Regions from separate parts of the Halomonas alkalicola genome, predicted to be linked through region 2. Evidence: predicted binding sites of a transcription regulator. Region 2 holds the regulator's gene; each other region holds the start of a gene.
What was found. Region 2 encodes FNR, which switches genes on or off when oxygen is low (the NO sensors DNR and NnrR bind a similar motif). Its sites were predicted from a motif close to TTGATNTANATCAA; they were not measured.

Region 1: dsrO (sulfate reduction electron transfer complex DsrMKJOP subunit DsrO) is a predicted target of FNR. The motif match lies at 2,909-2,922, and genes of this name have one in related genera.
Region 3: clpB (ATP-dependent chaperone ClpB) is a predicted target of FNR. The motif match lies at 2,276-2,289, and genes of this name have one in related genera.

The regions. Positions count from the first base shown of each region.
Region 1 is NZ_CP131913.1:2,802,375-2,807,865, forward strand. Features, by position in the region: gene B6N23_RS13270 (molybdopterin dinucleotide binding domain-containing protein) at 1-834, opposite strand, end outside; gene nrfD (NrfD/PsrC family molybdoenzyme membrane anchor subunit) at 827-2,053, opposite strand; gene dsrO (sulfate reduction electron transfer complex DsrMKJOP subunit DsrO) at 2,034-2,813, opposite strand; gene B6N23_RS17145 (XRE family transcriptional regulator) at 3,045-3,323, opposite strand; gene B6N23_RS13290 (aminotransferase-like domain-containing protein) at 3,436-4,863, opposite strand; gene B6N23_RS13295 (NAD-dependent succinate-semialdehyde dehydrogenase) at 5,004-5,491, shown strand, end outside.
Region 2 is NZ_CP131913.1:1,439,665-1,445,155, reverse strand. Features, by position in the region: gene B6N23_RS06865 (3'-5' exonuclease) at 1-576, shown strand, start outside; gene ttcA (tRNA 2-thiocytidine(32) synthetase TtcA) at 660-1,589, shown strand; gene fnr (fumarate/nitrate reduction transcriptional regulator Fnr) at 1,704-2,447, opposite strand; gene hemN (oxygen-independent coproporphyrinogen III oxidase) at 2,545-3,867, opposite strand; gene B6N23_RS06845 (sulfite exporter TauE/SafE family protein) at 4,029-4,727, opposite strand; gene ccoS (cbb3-type cytochrome oxidase assembly protein CcoS) at 4,727-4,957, opposite strand; gene B6N23_RS06835 (heavy metal translocating P-type ATPase) at 4,954-5,491, opposite strand, start outside.
Region 3 is NZ_CP131913.1:1,656,072-1,661,562, forward strand. Features, by position in the region: gene clpB (ATP-dependent chaperone ClpB) at 1-2,145, opposite strand, end outside; gene pgeF (peptidoglycan editing factor PgeF) at 2,339-3,094, opposite strand; gene rluD (23S rRNA pseudouridine(1911/1915/1917) synthase RluD) at 3,119-4,078, opposite strand; gene B6N23_RS07865 (outer membrane protein assembly factor BamD) at 4,219-5,049, shown strand; gene B6N23_RS07870 (NAD+ synthase) at 5,153-5,491, opposite strand, start outside.

The sequences.
Region 1 (5,491 bases), 1.4 Mb from region 2:
GTTCATCACGGCACCGGAGCCCATGCGGAAGGCCAGTCCGCAGTAGGAGCCGTGGTGGCCGTAGTTGCGGGTGGCGAAGCCGTTGAGGGTGAAGCGCTTGAGCAGCTCCGAGCGGCCGTAGTCGGTGGCCTCCATCACCATCAGCTGGTTGGCCTTCGGGCCGTACTCCGGGTTCTCCGGGTCGATGAGGGTGTCATGGTCGTGGATGGCGCGCAGGCCGTCCACGTGGCCCTCGCCGAACAGGTCGCCGCCCTCGCAGATCTCCTCGATCAGCTGCTCGAAGGAGATCTTCTGCCACTGGCGCTCGCCGCGCTCGCCCACCCGCTTGAGGCAGTGGTCGATGCGGAAGGGGCTCTCCAGCTGGCTCATCATGGCGTTGCCGCGGGCGCAGGCGGTGGAGCGGTTGACCTGGCCCTGGCCGCCGTAGGCGCTGACGTGGCGCAGCGCCTCGGCCACCGGGGTGCGCATGGGCAGGTGGTCGTCGGCGGAGAGCGGGTGGTAGGGGTTGCCGGAGACACGCAGCACCCGGTCGCTCTCGCTGTCGACGCGCACCCGCACGCCGCACTGGGTGGTGCAGCCGTAGCAGATGGTGAAGGCGGTGCGCTGGTCCGGGTTGAGGGTCAGTTCGCCGCTGTCGAGGTCGACCCGATACTCCGGCGCCAGGGAGTTGCCGTGGATCGGGTGCTTCGGCGTCTCGCCGGCGCTGCCGGTGACGCCCTTGGCCATCTTGGCCAGGGGGGCGGAGTAGCCGGCGACGAAGGTGGCGGCACCGCCGGCGGCGACGGCACCCTTCATGAAGCGGCGGCGTGAGGTATCGACGGGGGACTTAGCCATGGCGGGGCGCTCCTTCCATGTTGTGTGCGGCGCGCTTGGCGTCGGGGTGTGCGGTGCTTTCGGATGACGCTGTGCTGTCCGAGAGCGAGACGTCGGCGGCGCTGCCGCCCTGGCGCGCCTGGCGCCAGGGGATCAGCAGGTCGATCACCAGGACCGCGGCGAGCCACAGGCCGAAGGTGCCGACGATGCCGAGGATGCCGGAGGAGCCGGCGGGGATGCCGTAGTGGTGGAAGCCGGCGCTGTTGCGGGCCACGTGCTGCACGTCCATCAGCACCACCCAGCGGAACATCCAGCCCATGTGGATGGCCACCAGGCCCAGCACCCAGGCCCAGGCGAAGAGGGCCGGGCGGCGGGCGGCGGGGCGGGTGAGCAGGTAGAGCACGGCGCCGAACAGGGCCACCCCGGTCAGGCCGCCCCAGAGGGCGGTGCTGCGCCAGGAGGGGCTTGCGCGCACCGAGTCCAGCGCCGCGGCCACCGAGCCGACGTTGGCGTTGATGCCGTCCAGGAACCAGCTGCCGGCGACGATCCCGGCCACCAGGCAGGCGCCCAGCAGCACCCTGAGCATCTGGCCGCTGCTGGCCTGGTCACGCAGGCCGCTGACCCGGTTGAGCACCAGGATCAGGCCGGCGGCGGCGATAAAGCCGGTGGCGACCAGCATCGGCGGCAGCCAGACGGTGTTCCACAGCGGGCGCGCCTTGACCACGGCAAGCTCGGCGCCGGTATAGAGCATGATGCCGGTGGAGAGCGCCAGGGTGCCCAGGCCCACCAGCACCAGCGCCGCGCGCGGGGTAGGGGCGGAGCCGAACGACAGCAGGCGGGCGGCGAGGCCCGGCAGGCCGGGTGCCTGGCGGCTGGCCTGCAGCGCCGGTCGCCAGGCCAGCCAGGCGAGCAGCAGCACGCCCACCACGTAGAGCGGCAGCAGCAGGCTGCCGATGGACATCCAGGAGCTCGAGGTGGCGTAGGCGTAGAAGTGCCAGAAGCGCAGCGGCTGGTGCAGGTCGGCGAGCAGCGCCACCGGGGCCACCAGGGTCGTGGTCAGGCAGGCCAGCATCGCCAGGCGCGCGGTGGGCAGCCAGCGCTGCCTGCCGAACACCAGCGCCGGTGCCGCCAGCCACAGGGTGGCGTAGGAGAGCGCGATCAGGAAGAAGTACTGCACCGCCCAGGGGTACCAGGCGATGGCGTAGCGGGGCGCGAGCAGCTCAATGGCCATGGAATTCATAACCCATCTCCTTGCCGTGGGGGTCGAGGACTTCCAGGGCCACCGGCTCGGCGAGCGGGCGCGTGATGAAGCGCTCGTCCATGCCGAGGTAGAAGACCTGGGGCAGGGTGTTCTTTTCAGGCTGCAGCACCATCAGCTCGTCGCGGTGCTCCGCGATCATGCGGCTGATCTGGCTTTCAGGGTCGCGCATGTCGCCGATGATCCGCGCGCCGCCCACACAGCTCTCCACGCAGGCCGGCAGCAGGCCGGCTTCCAGGCGGTGGGCGCAGAAGGTGCACTTGTCGGCGGTCTGGGTCCTGTCGTTGATGAAGCGGGCGTCGTAGGGGCAGGCGTTGACGCAGTAGGCGCAGCCCACGCAGCGGTCGCTGTCCACCACCACGATGCCGTCCTGCTGCTGGTAGGTCGCCTGGACCGGGCAGACCGGCACGCAGGGCGGGTTCTCGCAGTGGTTGCACAGGCGCGGCAGCATGAAGGTGGCAAGCTCGCCGGTCTCCTGATGCTCCACCTCGTACTGGGAGACGGTGGTGCGGAACTTGCCCAGGGGGGCGTCGTTCTCGATATGGCACGACACGGTGCAGGCCTGGCAGCCGATGCATTGGCGCAGGTCGATGAGCATGCCGTAGCGCTTGGTGGGGTCGCCTTCTCGGCGGGGCGGCTGGCTGTTGATGCCGGCGCTGGCAACGCTCGAAAGCGGTATCAGGGCGGCACCCGCGCTGAGGCGAGCGAGCTGGCCGAGAAGGGAGCGGCGAAGGTGGTCCATGGCGCCTCCGGTGGCCTGGGTGTCGCGGGGGATCGCCCCGCGGCGGGATAAGAGGGTGACACCGGAAAGCCTACCTGCGACCAAGGTCGAGTGGCTTGATATGCATCAAGAGATGATTAGCAAGCTCTTAATGCTCGCTTAATGTTGCCGCAAGTGGCTGGCAGCCAAGGGAAAGCATCACGCCCCGCCGGTGACCCGGCAGGGCGTGATAGGAGAGGGGGGGGGGCGGCGTCAGTGGGCCGTCGGCTCCGGGTCGATGGTGCGGTAGAGAATCTGCAGCTCCTCGACGGAGAGATGCTCCAGACGGCCGGAGAGCAGATCGCTGACCTTCTGGGCCGGCAGGCCGGCACGGCGGGCGATCTCTCGGCAGCCGAGGTCGGAGACGGCGATCAGCCGAGTCACGATGCGCATGAGGCGTGTACGTTTTTCCAGGTCCCTGACGTCGAGGTCAGGGCTACTTCGCGGGGGGTCGAGTTGGTCCGCGGCTTGGGTGTGACGTGCAGTACTCATGATGCTCCAGTGGGCGATTGCGACATGCACACTATGGGGTCTCTTCGGCGATTTTGCCAGTGTCGATTCGATGATGCTTTGGTGGCAGCAAGAAGACGCCGCAGGAGCAGGCTCAGGTGCGCTGCAGGCAGCGCGTCAGCACGTGGCGCAGGCGTACCGCTTCGCTGGCCAGGGTGTTGCCGGAGAGCATGCCGATGCCGAGGATCAGGCCGCTGCGCGGGTCGTCGGGGGCGCAGGCCGGGCTCAGCGGGCGGGTGATGAGGTGGGATTGCAGCAGGCGGCTGGCGACGCGCCGGTCATCCACCTCCGGCGCGAACTGCACGCAGAGGCTGATGGAGTGGCTGGGCGGGGAGACGTGGAGCACGCCGGGCACCTGCACCAGCTGGTCGTGCATCACCTGCTGGCGGGCCAGGTAGTCGCGTTGGATACGGCGGTACCAGGCGTCCAGCTCCCCCTCGGCGATGAACTGGGCCAGGGCGGCCTGGTCCAGCAGGCGCCCCTCGCGGAACACCTCGCTGCGCAGCTGGTTGAGTGGCGCCACCCGCGACCGGGGGGCCACCAGGTAGCCCAGGCGCAGGCCGGGGAACATCAGCTTGGAGAAGGAGCCGACCAGCAGGTGCCGGGGCGAGCGGCCGTCGAACATCAGGTTGGCGCCATCCTCGCCGGTGAACTCGTAGTCATCCTCCAGCACGAAGTCGGGCGCGAGGCGCGCGCAGAGCGCCTGCCGGTGCGCTCGGGAGGTGGGCACGCTGAGCGGGTAGTGGTGCGAGCCGGTGAAGTAGGCCAGCCGCACCGGGGCGTTCGCCTCCCCGGGGGCGTGGCCCGCCTCCGGGGACCAGGCGAGCTGGTCGACCCTGGCGCCCACGGCAGTGAAGACGTTGCGCGCCCCCCAGTAGCAGGGGGACTCCATCAGCACCCGGTCACCCACGTCGGTGAGCGCCAGGGCGCACAGCTCGATGCCGTTGTGGGTGCCCTCGGTGATGATGATCTGGTCGGTCTCGCACTCCAGCCGGCGCCAGCGCCACAGGAAGTCGCGGATGGCGCGCTTGAGCGGGCCGTAGCCGCCGCCGGAGTAGGAGAGCAGCAGGGCGTTGCGCGGCACGGTGACGCTGGCATAGAGCTCGCGCCACTTGGCCATGGGGAACTGGGTGATGTCCGGGATGCCGGGCATGAAGGCGCCGCTCTGGATGGCGCTGGCACTGGGGGCGTCCAGGATGGCGGCGGCCCGGGTCGAGAGGCGCGGGGCGGCGTCGGCCGGCGTCGGGTCCGGCGTGACCGGGCGGCGAGTCCAGGTGCCCTGGCCCTGCCCGGTGAAGATGAGCCCCTCCTCCCCCAGTCGCCGCATGGCCTGGGCCAGGGTGTCGCGCGCGACCTTCAGCTCCTGGCAGAGCAGCCGGTGGGAGGGCATCCGGCTGCCGTCGAGCCAGTCGTGCAGGATCGTCAGGCGCAGGGCCTGCTCGATGCGTACGCCCTTGCCCAGGCGTTCGGGCTGCTGGCTGACGCGGGCGAGAAGCGGGGCGAGGGAGACCTGGGGCGGCATGGCGGTGGCAACGGTGGCGCGGTGTGTGGCGATTATCCCCTGCGGGTGAGGATTGGTCCACCTGGCCGGGGAAGTGGTCCATAGGTGGCGGGTCGCCTTGCTGCTAGCGTGCTTCCCCATACCGACAAGAGGAGACCCCCATGACGCTGATCGACTCGCTGTTGATCGACGGCACGGCCGCCGCCCTGGTGGGCGAGGCCTGGCTGACCGGCAGCGCAAGCTTCCCCGTGACCAACCCCGCCACCGGTGAGCGGCTGGCCCAGGTGGCCGACCTGGGTGCCGACGAGACCCGCCAGGCGGTGGCCGCCGCCGAGGCGGCCGGCGCCGCCTGGAAGAAGACCACGGCCAAGGAGCGCGCCGCCCTGCTGCGCGCCTGGTTCCTGCGCATCCAGGAAGAGGCCGAGGGGCTGGCCGAGCTGATGACCCTGGAGCAGGGCAAGCCGCTGGCGGAATCCCGCGGCGAGGTGACCTACGGCGCCAGCTTCATCGAGTACTTCGCCGAGGAGGCCAAGCGCATGGCCGGCGAGACCCTGCCGACCCATGCCGCCGACAAGCGCCTGCTGGTGCTGCGCGAGCCGATCGGCGTGGTGGCGGCCATCACGCCCTGGAACTTCCCCATGGCGATGAT
Region 2 (5,491 bases):
GACTACGCCTGGCTCTTCCACCCCTATACCGGTGACGAGATGGTGGTCATCGATACCGAGACCACCGGGCTTGATACGCGCAGCGCGGAGCTGGTCTCCATCGCCGCCGTCAAGGTGCGTGGCGACCGGGTGCTGACCAGCGAATCCCTGGACCTGCGCCTGGCGCGCCCGGCCTCGCTGTGTGGCGATTCGATCCGCATTCACGGCCTGCGCGGCATCGACCTGGAGGGCGGCATGGCGGTGGACGAGGCGCTGGAGCGCCTGCTCGACTTCGTCGGCAATCGCCCGCTGGTGGGCTGGCACCTGGACTTCGACCTGGCGATCCTCAATCGCGAGCTGCGCCCGCGCGTCGGCTTCGAGCTGCCCAACGCCACCATCGACGTGGCCCAGCACTATCTGCGCCGCCTGCGCCGCCGCCACCCCGAGGTGGAGTCGGCGCCGCGCTTCGAGAAGGTGGCCGAGCTGCTGGACGTGCCGGTGATGGGGCGCCATACGGCGCTGGGGGATGCGGTGACCACGGCGCTGATCTTCCTGCGCCTGGAGCGCGAGACCAGCGCCCTGCGGGGCGACGCCTGAGGCGTGACGGCGTCGCCTGACGTCGCCGGCGATGGTAGGATGGGCGCCCGTCATTTTTGCCCGCACTGGCAGCGCCGACCGACATGCAAGACGCCGTGATCTTCGACCCCCGCGACACCGACGCCGAGGCCCCCGCCGGGGGCTCCCCGCAGCAGGAGGCCCCCTCGCCGCTCCTCGATGCCCTGGATGCGCGGGGCAGGCGCGAGTTCAACAAGCTCCAGAAGCGCCTGCGCCGCCAGGTCGGTAACGCCATCATCGACTACGGCATGATCCACGAGGGCGACCGAGTGATGGTCTGCCTCTCCGGCGGCAAGGACAGCTACACCCTGCTCTCGATCCTGCGCAGCCTGCAGCGCAACGCCCCGATCGACTTCTCGCTGGTGGCGGTCAACCTCGACCAGAAGCAGCCCGGTTTCCCCGAGCAGGTGCTGCCCGAGTACCTCGAGTCCATCGGCGTCGAGTACCATATCCTCGAGCGCGACACCTACTCGGTGGTCAAGGAGAAGACGCCGGAGGGCAAGACCACCTGCGCGCTCTGCTCGCGGCTGCGCCGCGGCTCCCTCTACGGCTTCGCCGAGGAGATCGGCGCCACCAAGATTGCCCTGGGCCACCATCGCGAGGACATCCTCGAGACGCTGTTCCTCAACCTCTTCTTCGGCGGCAGCCTCAAGGCCATGCCCCCCAAGCTGCTCTCCGACGACGGCAAGAACATCCTGATCCGCCCGCTGGCCTACTGCCGCGAGGCGGATATCGCCGAGTTTGCCCGGCTGATGGCTTTCCCGATCATCCCCTGCAACCTGTGCGGTTCCCAGCCCAACCTGCAGCGCCAGGTGGTCAAGGAGATGCTCGCCGAATGGGAGAAGAAGCACCCCGGGCGCCTGGAGAGCATGTTCAAGGCGGTGACCAACGTGGCACCGTCGCAGCTGGCCGACCGCGAGCTGTTCGACTTCGCCGGGCTCGAGGAGGCGCAGGCGCGGCGGCAGGCCAGCCGCATCGAACTGCTGAACGAGTAGCCCCGACGCCGGCGCCAGGGCTCGGGAACTCATGGCTCGAAAACCAGAAACCCCCATCGGGCACTCGCCCGATGGGGGTTTCTACGTGAGGGGTTAAGGCCAGGCGGCTCGGTGCTACTTGGCCCCTTCCTCCTCGGCGACCTGGATCAGCGACTCCAGGTCGAGGATATGCACCTCGCGGCCCGAGACCTCCACCAGGCCCTGGCTCTGGAAGCGGCCCAGGATGCGACTGACGGTCTCCACCGCCAGGCCCAGGTAGTTGCCGATATCGGCCCGGGACATGGAGAGCCGGAAGCTGTAGGGGGAGTAGCCGCGCCGGCGGAAGCGGTCGGAGAGGCTGGTGAAGAAGCTGGCCAGGCGCTGGTCGGCAGTCTTGCGAGAGAGCAGGCGCATCATGCGGCGGTCGTCGCGCAGCTCCTTGCTCATGCTGCGATAGAGCTGGCCGCGTAGCTCGGGGAGGGACTCCGACAGCTGGTCCAGGCGATCGAAGGGGATCTCGCACACGGTGGTGGTCTCCAGGGCCACGACCGTGCCGGGATACTGCTCCTCGTCGATGCCGTCCAGCCCCACCAGTTCGCTGGGCAGGTAGAAGTTGGTTAGCTGGTCGTCGCCGCTGCCCTCGGTGGTCACCTGCTTGAGGCTGCCCGAGCGCACCGCATAGACGCTGGTGAAGGGGCTGTCCTGGCGGAACAGGGTCTCTCCCTTCTTGAGGGGCGCGCGCCGTCGGATGATGGCGTCGAACTGGTCCATGTCCTGAACCTCGAGGGCCAGCGGCAGGCAGAGCGAACTCAGGCTGCAGGTCTGGCAGCGAGTCTCGTGCAGTACAGAGCGCCGCCGTCCGGTCAGGCTATCGGGCATGGCCGCCTCCTCCTTGATCATGATCATGTCGACCATTATGGAGGAAACTTCGGGCAGGGCAAACCACCTCCAAGGAGGTAGGCCCGCCCGGCCTGGCTTACGCCACCGGGGTGGCCTGGGGATCGAAGGCGGCGAGCAGGTGGGTCAGGCCCCAGAGCCCGTCGGGGGTTACCCGCAGGCACTGGCCGTGGCGCTCGAGCAGCCCCGCCCGGCAGAAGGGGGCGAGGCGCTCGAGGGCACCGGCCAGGGCCGCGCCGGCGTCGAGCCCATGGGCCTGCGAGAGTGCGGCCAGATCCAGCTCGCGGCGACAGGCGAGCGCCTCGATGGCATCCCGGTGCAGGCGTTCGACCGCGTCCAGCCGGTAGCCGGCGCTGGCGGGCAGCTGGCTGGCGTCCAGCGCCGCCTCGTAGTCGGCCAGGCTCAGGGCGTTGCGGGCCAGGGTATCGCCGACCCGGCTGAGGGCGGCGACCCCGAGGCCGAGCTGGTCGCCGGGCGGGTAGTGGGTGTAGCCCTGCAGGCCGCGGGCCAGGCGACCCTCCCCCAGGGCCTGGGCCAGGCTGTCATCGGGGCGGGCAAACTGGCCGAGCCCGATGTGCACGTAGCCGGCGTCATCTAGCCGCTCGCGAGCCGCCTCGAGGATCGCCAGCCGGGTGGCGGCGTCGGGCAGATCCTCGGCGTCGATCTCGCGCTGGGGGCGGTAGCGCTCCGGCAGGTGGGCGTAGCGGCGCAGGGTGATGCGCGCCGGGGTCATGGCGATCACCTGCTCCACGGTTTCGCCGAAGCCCCGGGGGGTCTGCAGCGGCAGGCCCACGATCAGGTCGAGGTTGAGGGAGTGGAAGCCGAGGCGTTCGGCCTCGTCCACCAGGGACTCGGTCAGCACCCGGGGCTGGACCCGGTTGATCGCCTTCTGGACGCGCAGGTCGAGCTCCTGGACGCCGAGGCTCAGGCGGTTGAAGCCCAGCGCCTGAAGGTGGCGCAGGGTGAAGACATCGGCCTCGCGGGGGTCGATCTCGATGCTGAAGTCGCGCCCTCGGGCGCCGGACAGCCCGAAGCGGGCGTCGAGGCGGTCGAACAGGTCGCCCATCTGGTCCAGCGAGAGGAAGGCGGGGGCACCGCCGCCCCAGTGCAGGCGCTGCACGGCCGGGAGGCGGCCCAGCAGGCGGCTCACCAGCACCATCTCGCGGTCGAGCCGCGTGAGGTAGGGGTCGGCCTGGCGGCTGTCCCGTGAGGGCACCCGCTGGGAGGCGCAGAAGCGACAGGCCTGCCGGCAGAAGGGCAGGCGCACGTGCAGCGCCAGCGGCGCGCCGGGGGAGCGCTCGGCCAGGGCCCGGGTCAGCGCCGCGGGGCCGTCCCCCGTCGCCAGGCGGGCGGCGTCGGGGTAGGTGAGGTAGTGCGATCCGTCGTGGTCATGGTACTGCATCGAGGGCCTGCCTCCGGCAGTCCAGGATGGCCCGGCGCGATCGTTGCGTTTCGCCTGAACGGGCATGACGGCGCTCCCGGCTATGGATGTGCTCTCCATGCTAGGGCGGCTAGACGCCGGCGGCGTTGAGCTGCGTCAATCCGGCGTGGAATAGTGCCGAATCAGCCGTGACCCTGAGCGGGCAGCATCAGCCACAGCTGCCACAGGGCGAAGGCGATGATCGACAGCGCGGCGATGTTGCGGGTGGCCCGGTGACGAATCAGCCCCCCCAGCTGGCGCGCCGCCAGGCCGGTGGCGAGCAGCGCCGGCAGTGTGCCGAGGCCGAAGGCGCCCATCAGGGCGGCCCCCTTGAGCGGGTCGGCCATGGCCAGGCTCCAGGCCAGCATCGAGTAGACCAGCCCACAGGGCAGCCAGCCCCACACCGCGCCGAGCGCCACGGCCTGGGGCGCCCTCACCACCGGCATCAGCCGCCGGCCCACCGGCTCCAGATGGCGCCAGAGGCGCCTGCCCAGCGCCTCGACCCGCAGCAGCCCCTTCCACCAGTCGGCGATATAGAGCGCCATCAGGATCAGCATCAGCGCGGCAAGGCCCTGCAGGACGAGGCGCATGCCGGGGGTGAGGCTGAGCAGGGTGCCGAGGGTGGCGACCAGGGCGCCGGCCACCATGTAGCTTCCGATGCGCCCCAGGTTGTAGCCCAGCAGCAGGCCCGCGAGGCGAGCAGGGGAACGCATGCTGGGGGGCACGGCGAAGGTCAGGGCACTCATGATGCCGCCGCACATGCCGATGCAGTGGGCGCCCCCCAGCAGGCCGAAGACGAAGGCCGCCGCGAGGGGCGGCAGGCCGAGACCGGTGGGGTCCATCAGGGCTCCGGGTCGGCGTCGCGGCGTTCCTGCGCGGCGCGCTCGCGGGCCTCGCGGCGGCGCTGGCGCTCCTCGGGGGGAAGGTCGTTCTCGTCCTCGTCGAAGAGGATGCGGTGGGCGGGGCCCTCCAGGTCCTCGAACTGGTCATGCTTGACCGCCCAGAAGAAGGCCCAGACGGCCAGGCCCAGCAGGGTCAGCGACAGCGGGATCAGCAGGTAGAGAATGCTCATGGGGTCACCCGGCTCGGTTCAGGGGATGGCGTCGGCAGCGGGGCGGCAGGCATGGCACGGCTGCGGAAGCGGTTGAGGCGCAGGGCGTTGCCCACCACCACCAGGGAGCTGGCCGACATGCCCATGGCGGCCAGCCAGGGGGGCACCAGCCCCACGGCGGCGATGGGCATGGCGGTGAAGTTGTAGCACACCGACCAGATCATGTTCTGGCGCATCACCCGGCGGGTGGCGCGGCTGATCTCGACCGCCTCGACGATGCGTGACAGGCGCGGGCTCAGCAGGATGGCATCGGCGCTGGTGCGTGCCAGGTCGGTGGCGCCGTTCATGGCGATGGCCACGTCGGCACCGGCCAGCACCGGCACGTCGTTGATGCCGTCCCCGACCATGGCGACCTTCTCGCCCGCGGCCTGGCACTCGCGGATGCGCTCAAGCTTCTCCTCGGGGCTGGCGCCGCCGCGCCAGGTGGGGATATCGAGGCGCCGGGCGAGGTCGCCGGCGGCCTCTGGGGTATCGCCGGAGAGCAGCTCGACCGCA
Region 3 (5,491 bases), 220 kb from region 2:
CACAGTGTTGCGGAAGTCCACCGTGCGGCCCTGACCGTCGGTCAGCCGGCCATCCTCGAGCACCTGCAGCAGGATGTTGAAGACGTCCGGATGGGCCTTCTCCACCTCGTCGAGCAGCAGCACCGAGTAGGGCTTGCGGCGCACCGCCTCGGTCAGGTAGCCGCCCTCCTCGTAGCCCACGTACCCGGGGTGTGCGCCGATCAGCCGCGCCACCGAGTGCTTCTCCATGAACTCCGACATGTCGATGCGCACCATCGCCTCCTCGGTGTCGAAGAGGAAATGGGCCAGCGCCTTGCACAGCTCGGTCTTGCCCACCCCGGTGGGGCCCAGGAACAGGAAGGAGCCGTTGGGGCGATTGGGGTCGGCGAGCCCGGCCCGGGAGCGCCGCACGGCGTTGGCCACCGCGGTCACCGCCTCCTCCTGGCCTATCACCCGCTCGTGGAGCGCCTCCTCCATGCGCAGCAGCTTGTCGCGCTCGCCCTCGAGCATCTTGGCCACCGGGATGCCGGTCCAGCGCGAGACCACCTCGGCGATCTCCTCCTCGGTGACGTTGGAGCGCAGCAGCTGGTGACGGGTAGTGTCGGCCTCGCCCTCGCCGGCCTCACTGATCTTCTTCTCGAGCGCCGGGATCACCCCGTACTGGATCTCGGACATCCGCGCCAGGTCGCCCTGGCGGCGCGCCTGCTCCAGCTCGACCCGGGCGCGCTCGAGCTCGTCCTTGAACTGGGCCGCCCCCTGAATGCTGGCCTTCTCGGCCTTCCAGATCTCCTCGAGGTCGGCGTACTCCCGCGAGAGCGCCTCGATCTGCTCCTCGAGGACCTCGAGGCGCTTCTTCGAGGCCTCGTCGGTCTCCTTCCTGAGGTGCTCGCGCTCCATCTTGAGCTGAATCAGCCGACGATCGAGACGGTCCATCTCCTCGGGCTTGGAGTCGAGCTCCATGCGGATGCGCGAGGAGGCCTCGTCGACCAGGTCGATGGCCTTGTCGGGCAGCTGGCGGTCGGTGATGTAGCGTGCCGAGAGCTTGGCCGCGGCGATGATGGCGCCGTCGGTGATATCGACGCCGTGGTGCACCTCGTAGCGCTCCTTGAGGCCGCGCAGGATCGCCACGGTATCCTCCTCGCTGGGCTCATCCACCAGCACCTTCTGGAAGCGCCGCTCGAGCGCCGCGTCCTTCTCGATGTACTGGCGGTACTCGTCCAGGGTGGTGGCGCCCACGCAGTGCAGCTCGCCGCGGGCCAAGGCCGGCTTGAGCATGTTGCCGGCGTCCATGGCGCCCTCGGCCTTGCCGGCACCCACCATGGTGTGCAGCTCGTCGATGAAGAGGATCACCCGGCCCTCCTCCTGGGCCAGCTCCTTGAGCACCGACTTGAGGCGCTCCTCGAACTCGCCGCGGAACTTGGCGCCGGCCAGCAGCGCGCCCATGTCCAGCGACAGCACGCGCTTGTTCTTGAGGCCCTCGGGCACCTCGCCGTTGACGATGCGCTGGGCCAGGCCCTCGACGATGGCGGTCTTGCCCACGCCGGGCTCGCCGATCAGCACCGGGTTGTTCTTGGTGCGCCGCTGCAGCACCTGGATGGTGCGGCGGATCTCGTCGTCGCGGCCGATCACCGGGTCGAGCTTGCCGCTGGCGGCGCGCTCGTTGAGGTCCAGGGTGTACTTCTCCAGCGCCTCGCGGCTCTCCTCGGCGTTGGGATCATCGACCCGCTCGCCGCCGCGCACGCCGTCGACGGCGGCCTCCAGCGACTTGCGAGTCACCCCCGCCTGGGTCAGCAGCCGGGTGACCGCGTGCCCCATCTCGAGGGCGGCCAGCAGCACCAGTTCGCTGGCGATGTACTGGTCGCCCCGCTTCTGGGCCTCGCGGTCGGTGAGGTTGAACAGCTTGATCAGCTCGCGGGAGGGCTGCACCTCGCCGTCGAAGTGGGCGACCTTCGGCAGGTCGTCGAGGTGGCCCACCAGGGCGTCGCGAAGCCGGGCGGCATCGCCGCCGGCCTTCTGGACCAGCGCCTTCACGCCGGTATCGCGGGCATCCAGCAGCGCCAGCAGCAGGTGGCCGGGTTCCAGCTGGTTATGGCCGCGGCCAACCGCCAGGGACTGGGCATCCGCCACGGCGCTCTGCAGCTTGGCGGTGAACTTGTCGAAACGCATGAGAACTTCCTCCATCGGGGTGGCGAGGCGGTCGGACGCCCCGCTCGGCCCGGTCAATTCGTCTTGACACACTCAATGGAGTCAGGCTGGCCGGCTTTCAAGTCGGCCGCCAGGGGAAGCACGTGGCAAGTTGACGCGGATCAAGGCACAAGGAGTCGCTCTTCGACCGGCCCACGGCGCCTCTCGCTTGGCGCTATCGCAGCCAGATCACGCTGGCCATTCGCCCGGTGCGGCCATCGTCGCGGCGATGGGAGTAGAAACGCGGTTCGCAGGCGGTGCAGAAGTGGCCGCCGCTGATGTGGGCGACGCCGAGACGTTCCAGGCGCAGGCGCGCCAGGCGGTAGAGGTCGGCCATGTAGTGGCCCAGGCGATAGGGGCTGGGATCGAAGGCCTCGGCGGCCTCGGGATGGACCCCGGTGAAGGCCTGCCGAACCTCCGGGCCGACCTCGAACTGGGCGTTGGAGATCGCCGGCCCCAGCCAGGCCAGCTGCTCCTCCGGCGGCACGCCCAGCGCCGCCACCGTGGCCTCGAGCACCCCGCCGGCCACCCCGCGCCAGCCCGCGTGGGCCACCGCCACCCGCGTGCCGCGAAGGTCGCTGAAGAACACCGGCAGGCAGTCGGCGGTGAGCACCACGCAGGCGTAGTCGCGATTGACGGCCACCGCGGCATCGGCCTCGGGCGGCGTCGCCTCGAAGTGCTGCTGTACCCGGGCGCCGTGGACCTGGTTGAGCCACAGCAGCGGCCGCTCCTCGTCGACCTGCTTCTGCAGCAGGCGCCGGCAGAGGGCCACATGGTCGGGGTTGTCGCCGACGTGGTCCGCCGGGTTGAAGCAGGCAAAGTCGCCCTGGCTCGGGCCGGTCTCGCGGGTGGTGACGAAGGCGCCCACGGAGGTGGGCGCCGGCCAGTCAGGCAGGATCAGGGTCGGCCGCAGATCGGGGGCATCGCTCATCAACGGGTCCTCGGCAAGGAGGGGTCAGCGCATCGTCTCGTGGTCATGGCGCAGGTAGTCCAGCAGCATCAGGATGTCATCCGGCAGCGCCGAGCAAAAGGTCACCGTCTCGCCGCTGCCGGGATGCACGAAGGCCAGCTTGCGGGCGTGGAGCGCCTGGCGCGGGAATTCGCGCAGGATCTCCTTGAGGGGCTCGGCGGCACCGGGCGGCAGCTTGAGGCGACCGCCGTAGGTGGGGTCCCCCACCAGCGGGTAGCGCAGGTGGGCCAGGTGCACGCGGATCTGGTGGGTGCGCCCGGTCTCCAGCCGGCAGCGGACATGGGTATGGGCGCGGAAGCGCTCCACCACCCGGTAGTGGGTCACCGCCGGCTTGCCGGAGGCCGTCACCGCCTGGCGCTTGCGGTCCTTGGGGTGGCGGCCGATGGGGGCATCCACCGTGCCGCCGGAGGTCATCACCCCCACGCACACCGCATCGTACTCGCGGGAGACCGTGCGCGCCTGGAGCTGCGCCACCAGGGCCGCCTGGGCGGCCAGGGTCTTGGCCACCACCATCAGGCCGGTGGTGTCCTTGTCGAGGCGGTGCACGATGCCGGCCCGGGGCACGCCGGCCAGCCGGGGGCAGTGGTGCAGCAGCGCATTGAGCAGGGTGCCGTCGGGGTTGCCCGCCGCGGGGTGCACCACCAGCCCGGCCGGCTTGTCGACCACCAGCACCTCGTCGTCCTCGTGGACCACGTCCAGCGGGATCTCCTCGGGCGCGAAGCGGGTCTCCTCCTCGATCTCGGTGGCCAGCCGCAGCCACTCGCCCCCGTAGACCTTCTCCCTGGGCTTGGCGGGCCGACCATCCAGGGTCAGGTCGCCGGCCTTGATCCAGGCCTTGAGGCGCTCGCGGGAGTGGTCGGCGAAGAGCTCGGCAGCGGCCTGGTCGAGGCGCAGGCCGGCCATGGCGTCGGGAACGCGTTGCTGGGCTTCCAGGGTCTGTGGCATGGGTGCGGGGCGGCCTGTCAGCAGGAGAGTGGGTCAGAGCAGCGCGCGGTGACTGCGTTTTGCCGCGCAGTGCTTTATAGTGAGCGGGTTTCGGTCGATTCTACCACGGCCAGTCCGCGTTGTTTGCCACGAGGATCACGATGCGCGTATTCCGCCCTACCGCCCGACTTGCGGCCCTGCTGGTGGCCTCCAGCCTGCTGGTGGGCTGCGCCAGCAGCGGCTCCAGCGATAGCGAAGAAGAACAGGACGAGTTCGCTGGCGTTGCCGAGCGCGAGCTCTACGAAGAGGCGCGCGGCTCCCTGGAGCGCCGCAACTTCACGGCGGCCATCACCCGGCTCGAGGCCCTGGACACCCGCTTCCCCTTCGGCAGCCACGCCGAACAGGTGCAGCTGGAGCTGATCTACGCCCACTACGAGCTGGGCGACTGGGAGGCCACCCGCGCCGCCGCCAGCCGCTTCATCCGCCTGCACCCGAGCCACCCCCAGGCCGACTACGCCCTCTACATGCGCGGCCTGGCCTCCTGGCAGGCCGGGCGCTTCAGCCTGGAGCGCCTGAAGCTGATCGACATCTCCCGGCGTGACCTGGGCGCCTCCCGCGACGCCTACACCGACTTCAGCGAACTGGTGCGGCTCTACCCCAACAGCCAGTACGCGCCGGATGCCCAGCAGCGCATCGTCTACCTGCGCAACCTGATGTCCCGCCACGAGCTTCACGTGGCCGACTACTACCTGCGCCGCGGGGCCTACCTGGCCGCCGTGGAGCGCGGCCGCTGGGTGATCGAGAACTACCCGGAGAGCGAGGCGACCCGCGACGCCCTGGCAGTCATGGTCGAGGGCTACCTGGGCCTGGAGATGCGCGACCGCGCGCGTGAGGTGCTGGAAGTGCTGATCGAGAACGACCCCCGCCACAACCAGCTGCGCGGCCGCACCTTCGAACCCAGGCACGTGAACGCCCAGTCGCTCTCGGCCTGACCCCGAGCGCCCGCCCCGCCCTGAGCCCCACACGGCAGAACGCCACCTCCCGCAGGGGAGGTGGCGTTGCGGTGGCGTGCGCAGCGGCGTCGGGGCGTCGGGGCTAGTCGCCGGGCTGCCAGCCATTGACGATGGGATAGCGGCGATCGCGACCGAAGCCGCGCCGGGTGACCCGCACCCCCACCGCGGCCTGGCGGCGCTTGTACTCGCAGCGGTCCACCAGCCGGACCACCTGGTAGACATCGTCGCGATCGAAGCCCGCCTCGATGATCGCCTCGGCGCTCATGTCGCCCTCGATATAGCGCACCAGGATGGCATCCAGGGTGTCGTAGTCCGGCAGCGAGTCGCTGTCCTGCTGGCCGGGAGCGAGCTCCGCGGAGGGCGGCCGCTCGATGACCCGCTCGGGGATCGCCGGCGACTGGGTATTGCGCCAGCGGGCCAG